One region of the Faecousia sp. genome, then DNA from elsewhere that is predicted to be linked to it. Evidence: predicted binding sites of a transcription regulator. Region 1 holds the regulator's gene; each other region holds the start of a gene.
The links. Region 1 encodes HrcA, which represses chaperone genes, less so after heat shock. Its sites were predicted from a motif close to TGTTAGCACTCNNNNNNNNNGAGTGCTAACA; they were not measured.
Positions count from the first base shown of each region.

Region 1 (6,911 bases):
GCTGCCGAAAATATCGCCGAGGTCGCCGAAATCGCCGAATCCTGCCCCGCCGAACGGGCTGCCGCCCGCATTCGGGTTGAAATTCGGGTCGACACCCGCGAAGCCGTACTGATCGTAGCGCGCGCGCTTATCCGGATCGGAGAGCACCTCGTTGGCCTCGTTGATCTCCTTGAATTTTTCTTCCGCGCCCGGATCGTGGTTCACGTCCGGATGATACTGCGCGGCAAGCTTGCGGTAGGCGCGCTTGATATCGGCGTCCGTCGCATCCTTTTTGAGGCCAAGGACCTCATAATAATCTCGCTTGTTCTCATTTGCCATGCTGCTCACCTCTCCTGATACCCTTTCGGGCGGCCGACGCAGGGCAGGCGGTGGCCGAAGCCGCCGCCTGCCGCATACATTCGTCCTTAATCCTTGACTTCCTCGTAGTCCGCATCGACTACGCCGTCGTCATGGCCGCCGTTGTTCGCTGCACCGCCGTTGTTGGCCTCGCCCTGCTGCGGGGTGGCCTGCTGATACAGCTTCTCGGAGATGGCGTAGAACGCCTTCTGCACGGCGTCGGTCGCGGCCTTGATGGCCTCGATGTCGTTGCCCTTGTTCTTCGTCTTCAGATCCTCGAGAGCGGCCTGCACAGGCGCCTTCTCGGACTCGGAGACCTTGTCGCCAAGCTCGTTCAGGGTCTTCTCCGTCTGGTAGATGACCTGATCGGCTGCGTTATGGGTATCGACCTCATCCTTGTGCTTCTTATCCTCAGCGGCGAACTGCTCGGCCTCCTTGACGGCCTTGTCGATGTCCTCCTTGGAGAGGTTGGAGGAAGCGGTGATGGTGATGTTCTGCTCCTTGCCGGTGCCGAGGTCCTTTGCGGAGACATTCACGATGCCGTTGGCATCGATGTCGAAGCTGACCTCGATCTGCGGCACGCCGCGGGGCGCCGGAGCGATGCCGGTGAGCTGGAACTTGCCCAGCGTCTTGTTGTAGGCAGCCATTTCACGCTCGCCCTGCAGGACATGGACCTCAACGGAGGTCTGGCCGTCTGCAGCGGTGGAGAAGATCTGGCTCTTGTGCGTCGGGATGGTGGTGTTGCGATCGATCAGGCGGGTGAACACGCCGCCCATGGTCTCGATGCCGAGGGACAGCGGGGTGACATCCAGCAGGACCATACCCTTGACGTCGCCGCCAAGGACGCCGCCCTGGATGGCCGCGCCGACAGCCACGCACTCATCGGGGTTGATGCCCTTGAAGCCTTCCTTGCCGGTGATGCTCTTGACAGCCTCCTGCACGGCCGGGATACGGCTCGAGCCGCCGACGAGCAGGACCTTGCTCAGGTCGCTTGCCTTCAGACCGGCGTCTGCCATGGCCTGACGGACGGGCTTTAGCGTATCCTGCACGAGGTGGGCCGTCAGCTCATTGAACTTTGCGCGCGTCAGCGTGACATCCAGATGCTTCGGGCCGGTGGCGTCCGCCGTGATATACGGCAGGTTGATGGTGGAGCTCGTCACGCCGGACAGCTCGATCTTCGCCTTCTCGGCAGCTTCCTTCAGGCGCTGCATGGCAACCTTATCGCCGGAGAGGTCGATGCCCTCGGCCTTCTTGAACTCGGCAACAAGGTAATCGATGATGCACTGATCGAAATCATCGCCGCCGAGGTGGGTGTTGCCGTTCGTGGCAAGGACCTCGATGACGCCGTCGCCGATGTCCAGAATGGAGACATCGAACGTGCCGCCGCCCAGATCATAGACCATGATCTTCTGCGAGGATTCCTTATCGACACCGTAGGCCAGTGCAGCGGCCGTCGGCTCGTTGATGATACGCTTGACCTCCAGGCCGGCGATCTTGCCTGCGTCCTTCGTGGCCTGACGCTGAGCGTCGTTGAAGTAAGCCGGGACGGTGATGACCGCTTCGGTCACAGGCTGGCCCAGGTAAGCCTCGGCGTCCGCCTTCAGCTTGCGCAGGATCATAGCGGAGATCTCCTGCGGGGTGTACTTCTTGCCGTCGATGTCGACCTTATAGTCGGTGCCCATGTGGCGCTTGATCGAAGAGATCGTGCGGTCTGCGTTCGTAACGGCCTGACGCTTTGCGACCTGACCGACCATACGCTCACCGGTCTTCGAGAATGCAACAACGGACGGAGTGGTGCGATTGCCTTCGGCATTCGCGATAACGACGGGCTCGCCGCCTTCCATCACGGCGACACAGGAATTCGTCGTGCCAAGATCAATACCAATAATTTTTCCCATAATTCAAATCCTCCCAAAGAAGTAACTTAGAAGTAACTTACTGATTTAATTTGCGACCTTCACCATGGCGAAGCGGATGACCTTATCGCCGTGGGCAAAGCCGGTCTGGAAAACCTCTGCGATGACGTTTTCCCTGAGGCTCTCGTCCTCGATGTGCATCACGGCATTGTGGCGCTGCGGATCGAAGGTCTCGCCCGCTTCGCCGAAGGGCTTGATGCCCAGCGCGTCGAGGATCTTGACAAGCTCTGTCAGGGTCATCTCCACGCCCTTTTTATAGGCCTCGTCTGCGGTCTCGTGATGCAGGGCCCGCTCGAGGTTATCATAGACGGGAAGGAACTTCTTCACCGTATCAGCAACGGCATCCTGATAGATGCCGTCCTTTTCGCGCTGCGTGCGCTTGCGGAAGTTGTCATATTCTGCAGCCAGCCGCAGAAACTGATCGTGCTCCTGCGCCTGCGCGGCCTTGGCCTGCTCCAGCGCATCGGGCTGTTTGGACTCGGCCTTTTGCTTGGAGCCTTCCGGCTGCTTCGGCGCTTCCGCCTGCTTGGCGGCCTCCGGAGCGGCAGGCTCCTTCTCGTTCTTTTCGGGTTCTTCGTGTTTCTTTGCCAAAATTTATTCCTCCTCCTTTGCCTCGTGCACCTCCGGCTTCGGGGCCGCGGGCAGCTCCGGCTTGCCGAACATCCGGCCAAGCCCTTCGGCAAAGTAGCTTAATCGTGCGGTGATCTGTGCGTAATCCATGCGCTGCGGGCCGACCACACCGATCATGCCCTGCATGCCGTCGCCGATGTCAAAGCGCGTCACGACGACGGAGGTATCCTTCAGCTCCTGCGCAACGTTTTCCGGGCCGACGAGGATCTGAACGGGGCTGTCCGGATCGAGCCGGGCGGGCAGGTTGGAGAGCGTGTCTTCATCCAGTGCGCCGAGCACCTCCTGTGCCTTGGTCAGGTCCTGATATTCCGGCTGGCCCAGCAGACGGTTCTGCCCGGTAAGGTAAATTTCCGAGCGATGAGCCTCCTCGAGCACATGCGTCGTAAAATCGACGATGACGGGCACGAGGCTCGCTGCGGCGCCTGCGCTGCGCGTCACGCGGTTCATGACCTCTGGCGTGAAGCCGGAGGCGGGAAGCCCGGTGAGGCTCGCATTGAGCACGGCGGACAGGAGCTTGAGGTCCTGCTCCGTCACATGCAGCGGCAGCTTGATGAGGCGGTTCTTGACGTTTTCATCGGACGTCATGACCACGAGAATGAAGCTCCCGGCGTCCGCGAGGATGATCTCGAAATGGCGGACAGTCACTTCCCCGGCCGGAGCCGTCATGGTATAGGCCGGGAGGTTCGTCAGCTTGGAGACGAGCTTGCCGACCTGGCTCATGGCCTTGTCCAGCTCCTGCATACGCGATTCCATGGCCTGATTGATGCTCTGCGTCTCGTCGACGGAGAGGCGGTAATCCTGCATCAGACGGTCGATGTAGAAGCGGTAGCCCGCGGGGCTCGGGATGCGCCCGGCCGACGTGTGCGGCTGCTCCAGAAAGCCGAGCGTCGTCAGCTCGGCCATTTCGTTGCGGATGGTCGCAGAGGAGAAGTTCATGTCCGGCAGCGCGGCGATCGTCTTGGAGCCGACCGGCTCTGCGCTGCGGATGTAGAGGTCGACAATGGCCTTCAGAATCTTCTGTTTGCGCTCCGAAAGCTCCATGGCTTTGACCTCCTTGTTTTCCTTTAGCACTCCGTACCCCTGAGTGCTAAGCTAACTATACCCCCCAAACGCAACTTTGTCAATACCCAAACGGAAGTTTTTTTTGAACGTTTTGTGAACCCTCCCACAGCGACAGCTTTCCCGCATTTCCGGGGATGCATACCCGGATATTTGGACGGCTCGGCTGCAGCGGCGCTCCCTGAGCGCCTAAGGCAGTTGCAGGTAGTACAGCAGCAATTCAGCGGCGCGAGGCCCCCAAGTTTGTCATTGCGAGGAGGCCGCAGGCCGACGTGGCAATCTCGGGCAGGCAGTTGCGATTTCGCCGATAGCTTTCCTGTGATTCTGCCGGGTACTGCGAGATTGCCACGGGCGCAAAGTGCCCTCGCAATGACAAACTTGGAGGCATTGCACATTCGCCGGGAATGCCTCCATATTTGCAACTGCCCATGGCGCTCACTGAGCGCCGCTACAGACGCAATCGGTGCATACCATTTTAACGGTGGCCTGTGCGAATCGCCAGTGCCTTCTCGAGATTGCCACGGGCGCAAAGCGCCCTCGCAATGACAAATCTGGGGCCATTTCCATTTTAACAATAGTCTGTTCGGGTCGGCAGCGTACCGCCGGGAGCGGCATGCCGCTCCCCTACAAAATAGAAAAATCCCGCCAGGAGACCCGGCGGGATGCAGACTGTCAAAAAAACCTGCCCAGCCGAAAATTTCGGAGGGAAGAAAAGTGTGAAAGGAAACCGTCAGGGTGTCCTTTCGCGTCAAATAACCCGCCGCAGCGGCAGAATTGCAAAATCATGCTGCAAAATTTGATTTTGCAATTCTGGAAGCAGCTTGGCGAAAAAGTCCAAAGGGACTTTTTTGACAAGCTGAATCCCGCCGGGAGACCCGGCGGGATAAGCTGTGCGATCTTGAATTACTTTGCCAGACCGGCAGCGGCGGCGACTTCAGCGGCGAAATCGTCGACCTTCTTCTCGATGCCCTCGCCCTTCTCAAAGCGAACGGCGTCGACAAACTTCACGGAGCCGCCCAGCGCCTTGGCAGCGCTGTTCATATACTGCTCGACCGTGACGCTGCCGTCCTTGACGAACGCCTGCTGCAGGAGGCAGTTCTCCTCGAAGAACTTGTTCATCTTGCCGGCGGCGATCTTCTCCTTGACCTGCAGGGGCTTGGAGGCCATCTTCTCGTCGTTGTCCATCTGGGCGACGAGGATCTTCTTCTCTTCTGCGAGCACGTCTTCGCTGACCTGGCTCTTATCCCAGAAGCGCGGGTTCAGAGCGGCGATCTGCATGGCGATATCCTTGCCGATCACGGTCGCGTCGATGCCGCCGGAGACCTCGAGGTTGACGAGGACGCCGATCTTGCCGCCCGCATGGACGTAAGCGACGCTGAAGTTCTCCGGGAAGCGGGCAAAGCGGCGGATCTGGATGTTCTCGCCGATGACCATGACCTTCTCGGGGATCATCTCGCCGACGGTCAGCTCGGAGCCGGGGTACTTGCAGTTCTTCAGGGCCTCGATGTCTGCGGGAGCGTCCGCAGCGACGACCTTGGCGATATCCTTGACAAAATCGACGAACAGCGGGGTCTTGGAAGCGAAGTCGGTCTCGGCATTGACCTCGACGACGACGCCGACGCCGTTCTCGACGGTGGCGTAAGCCATGCCCTCGGCAGCGATGCGGCTGGACTTCTTGGCGGCCTTCGCCAGGCCCTTTTCGCGCAGCCACTCAATGGCCTTGTCCATATCGCCGTCATTCTCGGACAGTGCCTTCTTGCAGTCCATCATGCCGACGTTGGTCATTTCACGCAGTTTCTTGACATCAGCAGCAGTAAATGCCATGGTTATATCCTCCTGTATCTTCTGTTTCGAAAAAACGCCCGCCGCACGCGGCGGGCGTCTGGTTTCCAATGAACCGGATGGGATTATTCGGCAGCAGCCTCGGCAGCCGGAGCGGCCTCGGTGTTGGCCTCGCCCTGACGGCCTTCCTGCACGGCGTTAGCCATAGTGGCGACGATCAGGCGGATGGCGCGGATGGCGTCATCGTTGCCGGGGATGACATAGTCGATCTCGTCCGGGTCGCAGTTCGTATCGACGATGGCGACGATGGGGATGTGCAGCTTGCGGGCCTCGGCGATGGCGTTGCGCTCCTTGCGGGGGTCAACGATGAACAGGGCGCCGGGGAGCTTCTTCATGTTCTTCACGCCGCCGAGATACTTCTCGAGCTTGGCGATCTCGCCCTCGTGCTTGATGACTTCCTTCTTGGGGAGCATGGCGAACGTGCCGTCCTCCTGCATCTTGCGCAGCTGAGCCAGACGGTCGATACGGGTGCGCATGGTCTTGAAGTTCGTCAGCATGCCGCCGAGCCAGCGGGCGTTGACATAATACTGATCGACGCGCTCCGCCTCTTCCTTGATGGCGTCCTGCGCCTGCTTCTTCGTGCCGACGAACAGGATGTTCTCGCCGTTGGCGGCAAGATCACGGACGAAGTTGTAGGCCTCTTCGATCTTCTTGACGGTCTTCTGCAGATCGATGATATAGATGCCGTTGCGCTCCGTGTAGATGTACGGAGCCATCTTGGGGTTCCAGCGTCTGGTCTGATGACCAAAGTGGACGCCTGCTTCGAGCAGACTCTTCATAGATACGACTGCCATTTTGTGTTTCTCCTTTTTGTTTTGACCTCCAGTCCGTTCCTCTTCCCCGTCCACCGCCGAGGCGGCACTGGGACGGAGCATCCCGGGCTGTGTGGGTTCTGAATTTGCGGGCCTTTGCCCACGCCGTACTATTATACAGGAGGAAGTTTCAGTTTTCAAGCGTTTTTTGCGAAAAACTGGTCCGATTTTTCCGATTTCTCAGAAAAATTCCTTCTTCCGGCGGGGACAGCGGGTCTTATCCAGCTCGGACTCAATGAGAATAATGTCCGCGCCGACACGGCGGACCTGCTCCCACGGGATAACATAGTCATCGCGGCGGCCAAGCAGGCCGAAC
Region 1 is NZ_DBFZUT010000059.1:2,440-9,350, reverse strand. Features, by position in the region: gene dnaJ (molecular chaperone DnaJ) at 1-318, opposite strand, end outside; gene dnaK (molecular chaperone DnaK) at 405-2,234, opposite strand; gene ACMKFF_RS06365 (nucleotide exchange factor GrpE) at 2,280-2,843, opposite strand; gene hrcA (heat-inducible transcriptional repressor HrcA) at 2,847-3,923, opposite strand; gene tsf (translation elongation factor Ts) at 4,845-5,765, opposite strand; gene rpsB (30S ribosomal protein S2) at 5,849-6,577, opposite strand; gene ACMKFF_RS06345 (PRC-barrel domain-containing protein) at 6,776-6,911, opposite strand, start outside.

Region 2 (6,911 bases), on a different contig from region 1:
CAAAGTGACTTTGCTCCGACGATGGCTGGGATGGCAGGACTCGAACCTACGAATGCCAGAGTCAAAGTCTGGTGCCTTACCACTTGGCGACATCCCAATATCCGGCGTGTGCCAAGCCCCGGCGCGGGGGAAAATGGGGTGAGTGAAGGGACTCGAACCCTCGATCTTCAGAGCCACAATCTGACGCGTTAACCAACTACGCTACACCCACCATATTTCGACCCGATCTTTGTGGCAGCTGATGCATCCCTGCGCTGGTACGCCAGGAGGGACTCGAACCCCCTACCTACTGCTTAGAAGGCAGTTGCTCTATCCAGATGAGCTACTGGCGCATTTGGAGCGAGTGATGGGAATCGAACCCACGCCCACAGCTTGGAAGGCTGTTGTACTAGCCGTTATACTACACCCGCGTGGGCAGGCTTTGCATCAGCCCTAAAATAGTAACATACTCCGACAGGATTGTCAAGTCCTGTTTTTCATTTTTGTAAAAAACAGCCGGGAAGCGGCAACCCGCTCCCCGGCTGTTTGGAATTCACTCAGACGACCTGCAGGGCGTCGTCCCGCACCTCGACGCGGAGCGTCGCGCCGGGCGACACATTGCCCTCGACGATGCGGCGGGCCAGCAGCGTCTCGACTGTGTGCTGCAGATAGCGGCGGAGCGGACGCGCACCGTACTGCGGATCATAGGCTGCGTCGATGATGAACTGCTTGGCCTCCGGCGTCAGCTCGCAGCGCAGCTGCTTGTCAGCCAGACGTGCATTGAGCGCATCCATCTGCAGATCGATGATCTTGACGATATTTTCCTTCGTCAGCGGCTTATAGAAGACGATCTCGTCCAGACGGTTCAGGAACTCGGGGCGGAACGAACGCTTCAGCAGCTGCTCGACCTGTGAACGGGCCTCCTCGGAAATTTCGCCGTTGTCGGTAATGCCGTTCAGCAGATACTCCGAGCCGAGGTTGCTCGTCAGGATCAGGATCGTATTCTTGAAGTCGACGGTGCGGCCCTGCGAATCGGTGATACGGCCGTCGTCAAGCACCTGCAGCAGGATGTTGAAGACGTCGGGATGGGCCTTTTCGACCTCGTCGAACAGCACGACGCTGTACGGCTTGCGGCGCACGGCCTCGGTGAGCTGGCCGCCCTCGTCATAGCCGACGTATCCGGGAGGCGCGCCGATCAGGCGCGTCACGGAGAACTTCTCCATGTATTCGGACATATCGATGCGGACGAGGTTCTTCTCATCGTCAAACAGCGCCTCTGCCAGCGCCTTGGCGAGCTCGGTCTTGCCGACGCCCGTCGGGCCGAGGAACAGGAACGAGCCGAGCGGGCGGTTCGGGTCCTGAATGCCGGCGCGGCTGCGGAGGATGGCCTCCGAGACGGAGCGGACGGCTTCATCCTGACCCACGACGCGCTTATGCAGCTGCTCGTCCAGATGCAGGAGCTTTTCGCGCTCGCCCTCGACGAGCTTTGCGACCGGGATGCCGGTCCAGCGCTCGACGATCTTTGCGATCTCCTCCTCCGTGACCTTGTCGCGCAGGAGGTTGCTCTGCTTGGCGTTCTGCGCCAGCGCCTCTTCCTGCGCCAGCTGCTTCTTGAGCTCGGGCAACTCGCCGTACTTCAGACGGGCGGCCGTCTCGAGGTCATAGCTCTGCTCTGCCTGCTCGATCTGCGCACCGAGCTTTTCGATCTGCTCACGCAGCTGCTGGACCTTGCCGATGGCATTCTTCTCGTTTTCCCACTGGGCCTTCATGGCGTTGAACTTATCGCGCTGCTCGGCCAGCTCCTTTCGCAGCTCCGTCAGACGGCCCTGCGAGAGCTCGTCGGTCTCGTTCTTCAGCGCAGCCTCTTCGATCTCCATCTGGATGATCTTGCGGCGGATAACGTCCAGCTCCGTCGGCATGGAATCCATCTCCGTGCGGATCATGGCACAGGCCTCGTCGATGAGGTCAATGGCCTTGTCCGGCAGGAAGCGGTCCGTGATATAGCGGTCAGACAGCGTGGCTGCCGCAATGATGGCGGGGTCCGTGATCTTCACGCCGTGGAAGACCTCGTAGCGCTCCTCCAGGCCACGCAGGATGGCGATGGTATCCTCGACGGACGGCTCCTTGACGAGCACGGTCTGGAAACGGCGCTCCAGCGCGGGGTCCTTTTCGATATACTTGCGGTATTCATCGAGCGTCGTTGCGCCGATGCAGTGCAGCTCGCCGCGCGCCAGCATCGGCTTGAGCAGGTTGCCCGCGTCCATACTGCCCTCGGTCTTGCCTGCGCCGACGATGGTGTGCAGCTCATCGATGAACAGGATGATGCGGCCCTCGGAGTTCTTCACTTCGTTCAGGACGGCCTTCAGGCGCTCTTCAAATTCGCCGCGGTACTTTGCGCCCGCGATGAGCGCGCCCATGTCCAGCGAGAAGATCGTCTTGTCCTGCAGGGACTTCGGCACGTCGCCGCGGACGATCCGCTGCGCCAGTCCTTCGGCAATGGCCGTCTTGCCGACGCCCGGCTCGCCGATGAGCACGGGGTTGTTCTTCGACTTGCGCGACAGGATGCGGATGACGTTTCGGATCTCGTCGTCACGGCCGATGACCGGGTCCGTCTTCTTTTCGCGGGCGTTCTTCACCAGATCGGTGCCGTATTTCTGCAGCGCCTCATAGGTGTCCTCCGGGCTGTCCGTCGTCACGCGGCTGCTGCCGCGGATGGCCTGCAGGGTCTTCAGGCAGTCCTCCTTGCGGATGCGATAGTCCGCAAACAGCGGCGCGACGGTCTCGTCGGCCGTGTCGAGCATGGCAAGGAACAGGTGCTCCACGGAGACGTATTCGTCCCGCATGCCCTGCGCCGTGCGCTCGGCCTCAGCCATCAGGCTGTCCATGCCGCGGGAAATATAGAATTTGTCGGCATCCCGGCCGGAACCGCTGACGCCCGGCAGCTTTTCCACGGCGGCCTGCGCCGCAGCCGTCAGGCTCTCGACGCTCACGCCCATTTTCTTCAGCAGCTGCGGGATGAGCCCGCCGTCCTGCTGCAGCAGAGCCAGAAGCAGGTGAGCCTGCTCGATCTGCTGATTCTGATGCGCCGCTGCGATCGTCTGCGCACTCTGCAGGGCCTCCAGTGTTTTCTGCGTATACTGATTCGTGTTCATAACCTCATTCTCCTCTCCGGCGGCGAATTCCGCCGAGGGGTTTCAAGAAGCATCCGACGCATTCGCCGGAGCCTCTTTAGCACTCTCATCTGTAGAGTGCTAACCTCTTTTGACCCCATGATACCACCATTTTGGATTTTGTCAAGAGGTACAGATGAAAATATTTTCTCCAAAATTACGCAATATAACAGTCATTATCTATGCAGTTTCGCACAATACGATCTTTCCCATGCTATTATGCCACCGTAAAAAGCAGGCGTGCCAAACATGACACGCCTGCTTTATATGTTTGATCGTATGGTTCATTCAAAAATGATGCGGTTCGCGCCGAAGTAGCGGGCATTGTAATAGCTCTCGCTCAGGGAGCTGATGATGACGCCCTTGCGCGGATTGGCCGCGTGGATGAAACGTCCGCCGCCGATGTAAATGCCGACATGCGTGATCTCACCGCCGGAGCCGAAGAACACGAGGTCGCCCGGCATCAGCTCGCTGCGGCTGACATGCTCGCCGTCGTTATAATACTGCGACGTCGCCGTGCGCGTGATGTTGAAGCCGAAGTGGCGGTAGACATACTGCACGAAGCCGGAGCAGTCGAAGCCTGCGGGCGTTGTGCCGCCGTAGACATAGTCATAGCCCTCGAACGTCAGCGCGTAGGCCACCAGATCGTCCGCCAGCGAGGGCTGCTCGATCGTGCCGTCCCACGATGTGGTGAACTTATAGCAGCGCAGGAAGATCACAAGCGCCTCCAGACTGCTGGTGGACGACTGCGGCAGGAGCTTGCCGTCGCTGCCCTTGACCGCGCCGATGTAGCACAGCAGGCGCGTCGGCGTTTTGGCCCACTCGGCAAGCTGCTTCAGGTCGGAGAATTCACTGAGAGAATAGCGGTTCACGCGCGGGTTCTGCTCCGTCGGATAGCCGACAGTCTGCATGAAGTTGCACGAAATTTTGAAGAACTGCTCGCGCGTCAGCGTATCGTTCGGGCCGAAGCGGCCGTCACCGTAGCCCTGCACGATCTTGAGCTCATAGGCCGCGTTCACGTCCGGATCGTTCGTATCCGTGAAGTGCGCCGTGCCGGACGGCGTGTATTCCGTGCCCATCAGGCCGTTATAGGCCAGCATGGCAATGGAGCACATCTGCGCGCGGGAGATGGGCTTGCTCAGGTCTGCATTGTCGAGGCTCGACGGGATGATGCCGAGCTTCACGACCTCAGAGAACTCTGCAACGGCCCACGCCGGGATGCCGCTGTAGCCGCCGTCGTCATCCGGGTCCGGATCGACCGGCATATCATCATTTTTGCGCAGCCACTCGCTGACAATGTAATACGCGCGGCGGAACATGGCGATGGCCGCCTGCCGCTCCGTCGTGCCCTTCGGCTCAAGGGCCGTGCCGGTGCCGCGCACCACGCCGAGCGCGACCATATACTGCGTCGGCTCAAGCGCATAGTCGCTGACGGAGGCTGCGTCCGTAAACTGGGAAAGATCGGACGGCTCGACGCTCTCGTCCTTCCAGAACAGCGCGCGCGTCATCAGGTTATAGGTGATCTTGAAGAAGTCCTGACGGCTCAGCGGCTCATTTGGGCGGAACGTCTGGTCCTCGTAGCCGTTGATGATGCCCTGCTCAAAGGCGAAGTTGATCTCCATCTCCTGCGTGTCCGTGAAATACCTGGCCCCACTGGCGCAGGATGCCTCCACGTTCATCAGGTTCTCATAGACCTCGACGGCCATTTTGCACATCTCGCCGCGCGTGATATTGGCGGAAAGGTCGGCGTTCAGCAGGCAGTCCGGCAGCAGGCCGAGCGCCTCCATCTCCGCGACCTCGGACTTTGCCCAGTCGCTGACATTCGAATAGGCCATGGCCGCAGGGGCGAACCCTGCCAGCAGGCACAAGCACAGGAGCGCGCTGAGACAGCGGATAATGCGTTGCTTTTTCATGCAGATACCTCCAGATCCAACTCCAGACCGACCGGACAGTGGTCGGAGCCGTAAATTTCCTGATAAATGGGCGCGGCCGCAACAGACTCGCGCAGGCGGTCGGACACCAGAAAATAGTCAATGCGCCAGCCCGCGTTCTTCTCCCGCGCATGGAAGCGGTAGCTCCACCACGAATACGCGCCCGTGAGGTCGGGATTGCGGTAGCGGAACGTATCCGTGAACCCGGCCTGCAGCAGCTCGGTGAACTTGCCGCGCTCCTCGTCCGAGAAGCCCGCGTTGCCGCGGTTCGGGCCGGGGTTCTTCAGATCGATCTCCTGATGCGCCACATTCAGGTCGCCGCAGACGATCACCGGCTTCTGCCGGTCGAGCGAGACGAGATAGGCGCGGAACGCATCGTCCCAGGCCATGCGGTGGTCAAGGCGCTTTAATCCGTCCTGCGCGTTGGGCGTGTAGCACGTTGCGATAAAGCAGTTCGGATATTCCAGCGTGATGAGCCGCCCCTCGTGGTCCAGCTCCTCCACGCCGACGCCGTAGGTCACGGCGAGCGGCTCGTACCGGGCAAAGATCGCCGTGCCGGAGTAGCCCTTCTTCTCGGCGGAGTACCAGTACTGCCGGTAGCCCGGCAGGTCCAGTTCGACCTGATGCGGCTGTGCCTTCGTCTCCTGCAGGCAGAAGAAATCGGCGTTCAGCGTCCGGAAGGCGTCCTCAAAGCCCTTCTGCAGGCAGGCGCGGATGCCGTTGACGTTCCACGAGATCAGTTTCATGGGCTGCTCCTTTTGTTTTTCCTTATGGTAACAAATTATTACAAAAATTACAACCGTTTTCTGCAAAAAAGAGCGCCCCGCCGCGAAAAAAATCCGGTGGGGCGGTACGGGTTCAGGCATTCGGCAGCGGGCCGAGCGTCCGCACGGCCTCGCGCAGCGTCAGCAGGTCCGTGTATGTCTCCGGGCGGCGCGCCGGGTCCCGCAGCAGAGCGGAGGGATGATACATGGCAAGATAGCGCACGCCGTTCCGCTCGAACCACTGGCCATGCTCCCGCGTGATGCGGAAATCCGGCCGGATGAGCCGCATGGCCGCAATGCGCCCGAGGCAGACGATGATGCTCGGCTGCAGCAGCCGGAGCTGCCGCTCGAGCCAGCCGAAGCAGGCGTCCTGCTCCTGCGGCTGCGGATCGCGGTTTCCGGGCGGGCGGCATTTGACGATGTTGCAGATATAGCAGTTGTGCCGCCCGAGGTCGATGATGGACAGCATGTCGTCGAGCAGCTGCCCGGCCGGGCCGACGAATGGCTCGCCGCGCAGGTCCTCCTGCTGGCCGGGGCCTTCCCCGATGAAGACGACGGGCGAGGGGCATGGTCCGACGCCGAACACGACGCTGTGGCGCGTGGCGGCAAGGCCGCAGCCCGTGCAGCCCTCGCAGGACATGCGCAGGGCATTGAGCTCATCCACGGCGGTCCTCCCTGCCCTGACGGGCTCCCGGACGGCGCGCGCGCATGGCGCGCTTTTTTGCGCGGCGGCGGTTGATGGAGCGCAGGATGGCAACGATGAGCCAGAACACCAGCGCCAGCAGCACCGGTACGGTCACGAACCACAGCCGCCACATGCCCTTCCAGATCTTCGCCAGCACACTTTCCGTCTGCTTGACAACATACTTCGGCGTGGAGCGCATCACGGCCGTCAGCGTCACAAGGTCGCAGGTCGCCAGCACCTTGCCGTCCAGCACGGCACTGACGGTACCGACCTTCGTCTCGGCCTCAAGCGGCGCCTCGAGCGGGGCTTCGGAATCATACTGCACGGTCAGCGTGATGCCGGAGGTATCGCAGCTGTCCGGCAGCAGAACGGAGATGTTGTC
Region 2 is NZ_DBFZUT010000003.1:45,325-52,235, reverse strand. Features, by position in the region: tRNA gene ACMKFF_RS00385 (tRNA-Gln) at 23-97, opposite strand; tRNA gene ACMKFF_RS00380 (tRNA-His) at 135-211, opposite strand; tRNA gene ACMKFF_RS00375 (tRNA-Arg) at 256-332, opposite strand; tRNA gene ACMKFF_RS00370 (tRNA-Gly) at 336-410, opposite strand; gene clpB (ATP-dependent chaperone ClpB) at 537-3,131, opposite strand; gene ACMKFF_RS00360 (NlpC/P60 family protein) at 3,434-5,062, opposite strand; gene ACMKFF_RS00355 (exodeoxyribonuclease III) at 5,059-5,826, opposite strand; gene ACMKFF_RS00350 (uracil-DNA glycosylase) at 5,939-6,508, opposite strand; gene ACMKFF_RS00345 (D-alanyl-D-alanine carboxypeptidase family protein) at 6,501-6,911, opposite strand, start outside.
Region 2: the regulator HrcA is predicted to act here: its motif matches at 3,206-3,236, upstream of clpB (ATP-dependent chaperone ClpB).

Region 3 (6,911 bases), on a different contig from region 1:
CATCCTTCTTTTCGGAGAACTGGCGCAGCCAGTCGACAAGCGTCTCGTCGTGGCCGTCGAAATACTCGCTGTTGTCCTTGGGGAAGTAGCTCTGTGACGTGGAAACGCCCCATTTGACCGTGCCCTCATCCGGCTCCAGCTCGCCCATGAGGATCTTGAACATGGTCGTCTGTGCGACCTCGTTCTCGCCGACAAAAGCGATCTTGTCGCCGCGGTTGACGATGAACGAAACCTTGTCCAGCAGCTTCACGCCGTCGACGGTCTTCGAGACGTCCGTCACGAACAGGATGTCCTTGCCGACCTCGCGCTCCTGCGTGAACCCGACAAAGGGGTAGCGGCGGGACGAAGCAGGCATCTCCTCGACGCTGAGCTTATCGAGCAGACGGCGGCGGGCCGTGGCCTGCTTGCTCTTGGCCTTGTTGGCAGAGAAGCGGGAGATAAAGGCCTGCAGCTCGGCGATCTTTTCCTCATTGCGCTTGTTCTTGCTGCGAATGAGGTTCTGCATGAGCTGGCTCGACTCATACCAGAAGTCGTAGTTGCCGACATACATGCGGATCTTTCCGTAGTCGATATCGACGATATGTGTGCAGACGGTATTCAGGAAATGGCGGTCGTGGCTCACGACGATGACAAGGCCGTTGTCCTCGTAGTCCAGGATGAAATTTTCCAGCCAGTTGATGGACTCAATGTCGAGGTTGTTCGTCGGCTCGTCGAGGAGGATGATGTCCGGCTGACCGAACAGGGCCTGTGCCAGCAGGACCTTGACCTTGATACGGCCGTCGGTGTCGGCCATACGGTCGTTGTGCAGCTCCACGGGCACACCGAGGCCCTGCAGGATGCGGCTGGCATCGGACTCGGCCTCCCAGCCGTTCAGCTCTGCGAACTCCGTCTCCAGCTCCGAAGCCAGCAGGCCGTCCTCATCGGAAAAATCGGGCTTGGCATACAGGGCGTCCTTTTGTTTCATGATATCATACAGGCGCTGGTTGCCCATAATGACCGTGTCGAGGATGGTATAGGCATCGTAACGGAACTGGTCCTGCTTGAGGACAGACATACGCAGGCCCGGCTTGATGGAGATCGTGCCCTTCGTGGAGTCCAGCTCGCCCGAGAGCAGCTTCAGGAATGTGGACTTGCCCGCACCGTTTGCGCCAATCACACCGTAGCAATTGCCAGCGGTAAACTGCAGATCGACATGCTGGAACAGGAACGTTCCGCTATATTGCAGCGCAAGATCGCTGATCGTAATCATTGGAATCACCTCGGCAACAGTGTACCACAGATTCTGCAGAAAAGAAAGTGTAAAAAAATTGTGACAGCTCTTGCAAAACACGGAAAAGCGGCTATAATAGGATTTAGCACTCAGGCACCAAGAGTGCCAATACGAAATAAGGAAGTTGATCCATATGGAAAAGAAACAGTTTCAGGCAGAATCGAAACGCCTGCTGGGCCTGATGATCAATTCGATCTATACACACCGCGAGATCTTCCTGCGCGAGCTGATCTCCAACGCCTCCGATGCCATCGACAAGCTGGCCTATCAGGCCCTGACGGACGACACCGTCGGCTTGAGCCGGAGCGATTTTGCTATTCATCTGTCCACGGATGAGACGGCGCGCACGCTGACCGTTTCCGATAACGGCATCGGCATGACCCGCGAGGAGATGGAGGAGAACCTCGGTACCATCGCTCACAGCGGTTCACTCCGCTTCAAGAAGGAAATGGAGAAGAGCGATGATATCGACATCATCGGTCAGTTCGGCGTCGGCTTCTATGCCGCATTCATGGTCGCCGAGAAGGTCACGGTTATTTCCCGCCGCTTCGGCAGCGACGAGGCCTGGAAGTGGGAGTCCGAGGGCGCAGACGGCTACACCATGGAGCCGTGCGAGCGCGCAGCCGCCGGTTCCGACGTCATCCTGACGCTCAAGGCCGACACGGACGAGGACAAGTATTCCGATTATCTGTCCGAATACCGCCTGCGCAGCCTTGTCCGCAAATACTCCGACTACATCCGCTATCCGATCCGCATGGAGGTCTCCAGCCAGAAGCTCGTGAACGAGCCGAAGGAGGGCGAGGAGCCGAAGTATGAGACCGTCCGCGAGGAGCAGACGCTCAACTCCATGATCCCAATCTGGCAGAAGGCCAAGAAGGATGTCACGGAGGAGGAGTACAACAACTTCTATCACGAAAAATTCTTCGACTACGAAAAGCCGCTGAGCGTGCTGCACTTCGGCGTCGAGGGCGCCGTGACCTATAAGGCCCTGCTGTATATCCCGGCAAAGGCTCCGTATGACTTCTACACCCGCGACTATAAGGCCGGTCTGCAGCTTTATTCCTCCGGCGTGCTCATCATGGAAAACTGCGCCGACCTGCTGCCGGAGCACTTCCGCTTCGTCCGCGGCGTGGTCGACACGCAGGACCTGAGCCTGAACATCAGCCGCGAGATGCTGCAGCGCACGAGAGAGCTGAAGGTCATCGCCGCCAACCTCGAAAAGAAGATCAAGGCCGAGCTGGAGCGCATGCTGAAGGACGACCGTGAGAAATATGAGACATTCTATGCCGCCTTCGGCCGCCAGCTGAAGTTTGGCCTCGTCTCGGACTACGGCATGCACAAGGACCTGCTGCAGGACCTCGTGGAGTTCCGTTCCGACAAAGAGGGGAAGGACATCACGCTCAAGGAATACTGCGACGCCATGCCCGAGTCCCAGAAGCACATTTACTTTGCCACCGGCGACAGCGCAGCGCGCCTTTCGCAGCTTCCGCAGACCCAGCTGCTGCGTGAACGCGGCTTTGATGTGCTGCTCATGACGGAGCAGGTCGACACGTTCATTCCGCAGACGCTCAATACCTACGCCGAGCATGAGTTCCGCAACATTCTGACCGACGACCTCGACCTTGCGACCGAGGAGGAGAAAAAAGCCGCCGAGGAGAAGGCCAAGGCCTTCCAGTCCGGCGTGGACTTCCTGAAGGAGAGCCTCGGTGAGAAGGTCAAGGACGTACGCGTTTCGACGGAGCTGGGCAGCCATGCCGTAACTATGGTCCCGGACGGCGGCATGAGCTTCGAGATGGAGAAGTACATGCACACGGTCGACCCGTCGTCCGATTATCACTGCGGCCGCATTCTGGAGGTCAACCCGGAGCATCCGCTGCTGCAGCGTCTGTCCGAGAGCAGGGAATCCGATCCGGAGCGCGCCAAAAAGCTGGCAGAGCTTCTCTACGATCAGGGCCTGCTGATGGCAAACCTCCCGCTCGAAGACCCGACGGCCTATACGGATCTCGTCTGCGAGCTGATCGGCTGAGCCAAGTCCATCTCTGCGTAAAGCGCGAAACAGAATATGCTCCCTCTATGAGAGACAGTGAAGTAAAGATCACCATCCTCATATGGGGAGCATTTCTATGCCGCACACGGAAAAGCTGCGCGCAGCCGCATCCCGGTCTTATCCATCCCGCTCCGGGAAAAACGGCTGGAGCTCCTGCCACAGACCGATGGCGCAGCGGCAGCCATGTGCCGCTGCGTGCGCCAGCTTCTGCCGGAGCGACTCCGGCGTGTCAAAGTAGCGCAGGCCCGCCGGGCTTTTCTCGCAGCTGCACAGCGCGGCCGGGAGCATGCCGCCGGGATAGGGGAGCGGCGGGGCCGGAAGCTCTGCCTCCCACGGCGTCAGCTCCAGCGCCCAGCCGTTCGGGAAGCGCCGCTCCGCCGACCGGACAAAGCCGTCCCATGCATTGCAGGGCCGCAGGCAGGAGAGGACCGGCAGCGCTTCCGGCGCAAAGGCGTGATAAGCCGCGGGCAGCAGCATCGGGGCATTCCCGAGCCGCCGCTGCAGGCCCTGCGCCACGGCGCGGTGCACGGGGCCGGGCGTGCGCAGAAAATCCAGACAACACCCCCCGCCGCACCGGGCCGCAAGCCGGTCCAGCGTCTCTTCCGGAACGCGCTGCGGCAGGACGGCGTCGTCGATGACGGCCATATGTCCCTGCAGCGGGCACGCCGGGATGCGGGCCCCGCCATCCGGCAGAAAGCCGAGGCCGAGCACGGCGGCCCGGCCGGTAAATGTTGCAATTTCTTTACAATTTGCCGCCAAATACACCGGAACAGGCAATAGACAAACCTCCCCCTGCGTGCTATAATAAGGAGAACCCTAAACATGGGAACCTCAGAATCAACCTATGGAATACCCGAGGAGAATATGCTGTCATTTTTACCTGACTTCATTTTCCAAACCATCACGCAGATCCGCCCGGCGTTTCTTCGTGAGCACGGCATCCGTCTGCTGCTGATGGACTTTGACAACACCATGCTTCCCTACACGACGGACCGGCCGGAGCAGCCGCTTCTGGACTGGATCGCCGGGATGCAGGACGCAGGCATCACGCTGTGCATCGTCTCCAACAGCCATAAGCAGCGCGTGCCGCATTTCTCGCAGCAATATCACGTTCCCTGCGTGACGCATGCCGCCAAGCCCGGCACACGCGGCATCCGGGAGGCCATGGCCCGCTACGGAGCCGCTCCGCAGCAGACCGCACTCGTGGGCGATCAGATCTATACTGATGTACTCGGCGCAAAGCGCGCCGGGATCACGGCGATCGCCGTGCGATCCATTCATAATCATACCGTCTGGCTGAAGCTGCGGCACCTGCTGGAGCTGCCGTTTCTCGCCATGGCGCGAAAAAGGAGAGTAGAAACATGACCAATCTGGAAAAATACCGTTCTCTGCTGCACGACGGCGTGCAGGGCCTTCTGCTGACCTCGCGCTACAGCCGCATGTATGCGGCGGAGTTTGACATCGCCGAGGGCGTTGCCGTTGTCTCCGCGCAGGGCGCTCGCTATTTCACCGACAGCCGCTACATCGAGTCCGCGCAGAAGAACCTCAAGGGCTTTGAGGTCGTGGAGATCGGCCTGAACAATCCGATGATGCAGGCGCTGAAGACCACGCTGGACGAGTTCGGCGTGGAGACGCTCGGCTTTGAGGACGAATATCTCACCGTCGCAGAGCTCAACGGCTTTGAGGCCGCGCTTCCCGTCAAGTTCGTTCCGCTGCAGAAGGAGATCAACGCCTTCCGCGCCAGCAAGGAGGACTGGGAGCTTGCCCGCATGCGCAAGGCGCAGGAGATCACAGATCGCGCCTTCACCGAGGTCTGCACTCGCATCCACACCGGCATGACCGAGAAGGAGCTCGAGGCCGAGCTGATCTACTGCCTGTATAAGAACGGCGCAGAGGGCCTGTCCTTTGACCCGATCGTCGTCTCCGGACCGAACACGAGCATGCCGCACGGCGTCGCCGGGAGCCGCGTCCTGCAGGACGGCGACTTCGTGACCATGGACTTCGGCGTGCTGTATCAGGGCTACTGCTCCGATATGACCCGTACCGTCGCCCTCGGCCATGCGACCGAGGAGATGCGTAAGGTCTACGACACCGTCCTGCGCGCCCAGCTCGCCGGTATTGCGGCCAGCCACGCAGGAGCGAGCGGCAAGAGCGTCGACGGCGCTGCCCGCGACATCATCACGGAGGCCGGCTACGGCCCGTATTTCGGCCACAGCTATGGCCACAGCCTCGGTCTCGAGATCCACGAAGCGCCGAATTGCACCCCGCGCAACGAGAACCCGATCCCTGCCGGCGCTGTGTGCTCCGCAGAGCCGGGCATCTACATTCCGGGCAAATTCGGCGTCCGCATCGAGGATGTCGTGATCTTCCGCGAGGGCGGCTGCGAGGTCATCACGCACAGCCCGAAGGAGCTGACCATCCTTTAAGCGGTGATAACTCAGAGAAATTTGCCGAAAGACTTGAATTTCTTTGACAAATCGGTTAAAATAGAAACGCATTTTTTTACCTTCGGAACAGATATGGTATTCGAGAGGAACACAGGAGGATAAACCAATGATTTCAGTCAGTGATTTCCGGAACGGCGTTACGTTTGACATGGACGGCAAGGTGATGCAGATCATCGAGTTCCAGCACGTCAAGCCCGGCAAGGGTGCAGCCTTTGTCCGCGTCAAGATGCGCAATGTCATCACCGGCGGCGTTACCGAGACGACGTTCAACCCGAACGACAAGTATCCCACCGCTTACATCGAGCGCAGAAAGATGGACTATTCCTATAACGACGGCAACCTGTATTATTTTATGGATCCGGAGACGTTCGAAATGACGCCGGTCGACGAGAACATTCTCGACGCCAGCTTCAAGTTTGTCAAGGAGAACGACCAGTGCACGATCCTGTCCTACAAGGGCAACGTGTTCAGCGTCGAGGCTCCGAACTTTGCCGATCTCGTCGTCACGAAGACCGAGCCGGGCCTTGCAGGCAACACCGCCACCAACACGCTGAAGCCCGCTACGCTTGAGACCGGTGCCGAGGTCCGCGTGCCCCTGTTCATCAACGAGGGCGACAAGATCTCTATTGATACCCGCACGGGCGAATATCTGGGCCGCGCCAAGGGCTGATCCGGCCCACATCTGGAAAGGAGAACGCTATGAATCTCTCTGAAAAGTCCGCATATCTGAAGGGCCTGATGGACGGCCTGAAGCTGGACCAGGAGGCCCCCGAGGGCAAGATGATCTCCGGGATCGTCGAGCTGCTGCAGGAGGTCACCGGTGCAATTGGCGATCTGCAGGAAAACGCCGAGGCTGTCTCGGATGAGCTCGATGAGATTGAGGATGATCTCGATGCCATCGAGGATTACCTGATGGACGACGATGACGAAGAGGACGGCTTCATGGACGACGACGGCGAAGACTTCGACTATGACGACACCATGTATGAAGTGACCTGCCCGAAGTGCGGCGAGGTCCTCCATCTGGACGAGGAGACGCTCCTCAACGATTCCGTCGACTGCCCGAAGTGCGGCGAGCCGCTCGAGTTCGAGTTCGACGAGGACGACGGTCTCTGATCCTCATACGCAAAACGCAGGCGCGAAGCAG
Region 3 is NZ_DBFZUT010000071.1:14,566-21,476, reverse strand. Features, by position in the region: gene ACMKFF_RS07720 (ABC-F family ATP-binding cassette domain-containing protein) at 1-1,249, opposite strand, end outside; gene htpG (molecular chaperone HtpG) at 1,404-3,296, shown strand; gene ACMKFF_RS07710 (hypothetical protein) at 3,435-4,094, opposite strand; gene ACMKFF_RS07705 (YqeG family HAD IIIA-type phosphatase) at 4,182-4,682, shown strand; gene ACMKFF_RS07700 (M24 family metallopeptidase) at 4,679-5,743, shown strand; gene efp (elongation factor P) at 5,871-6,434, shown strand; gene ACMKFF_RS07690 (CD1247 N-terminal domain-containing protein) at 6,464-6,880, shown strand.
Region 3: the regulator HrcA is predicted to act here: its motif matches at 1,351-1,381, upstream of htpG (molecular chaperone HtpG).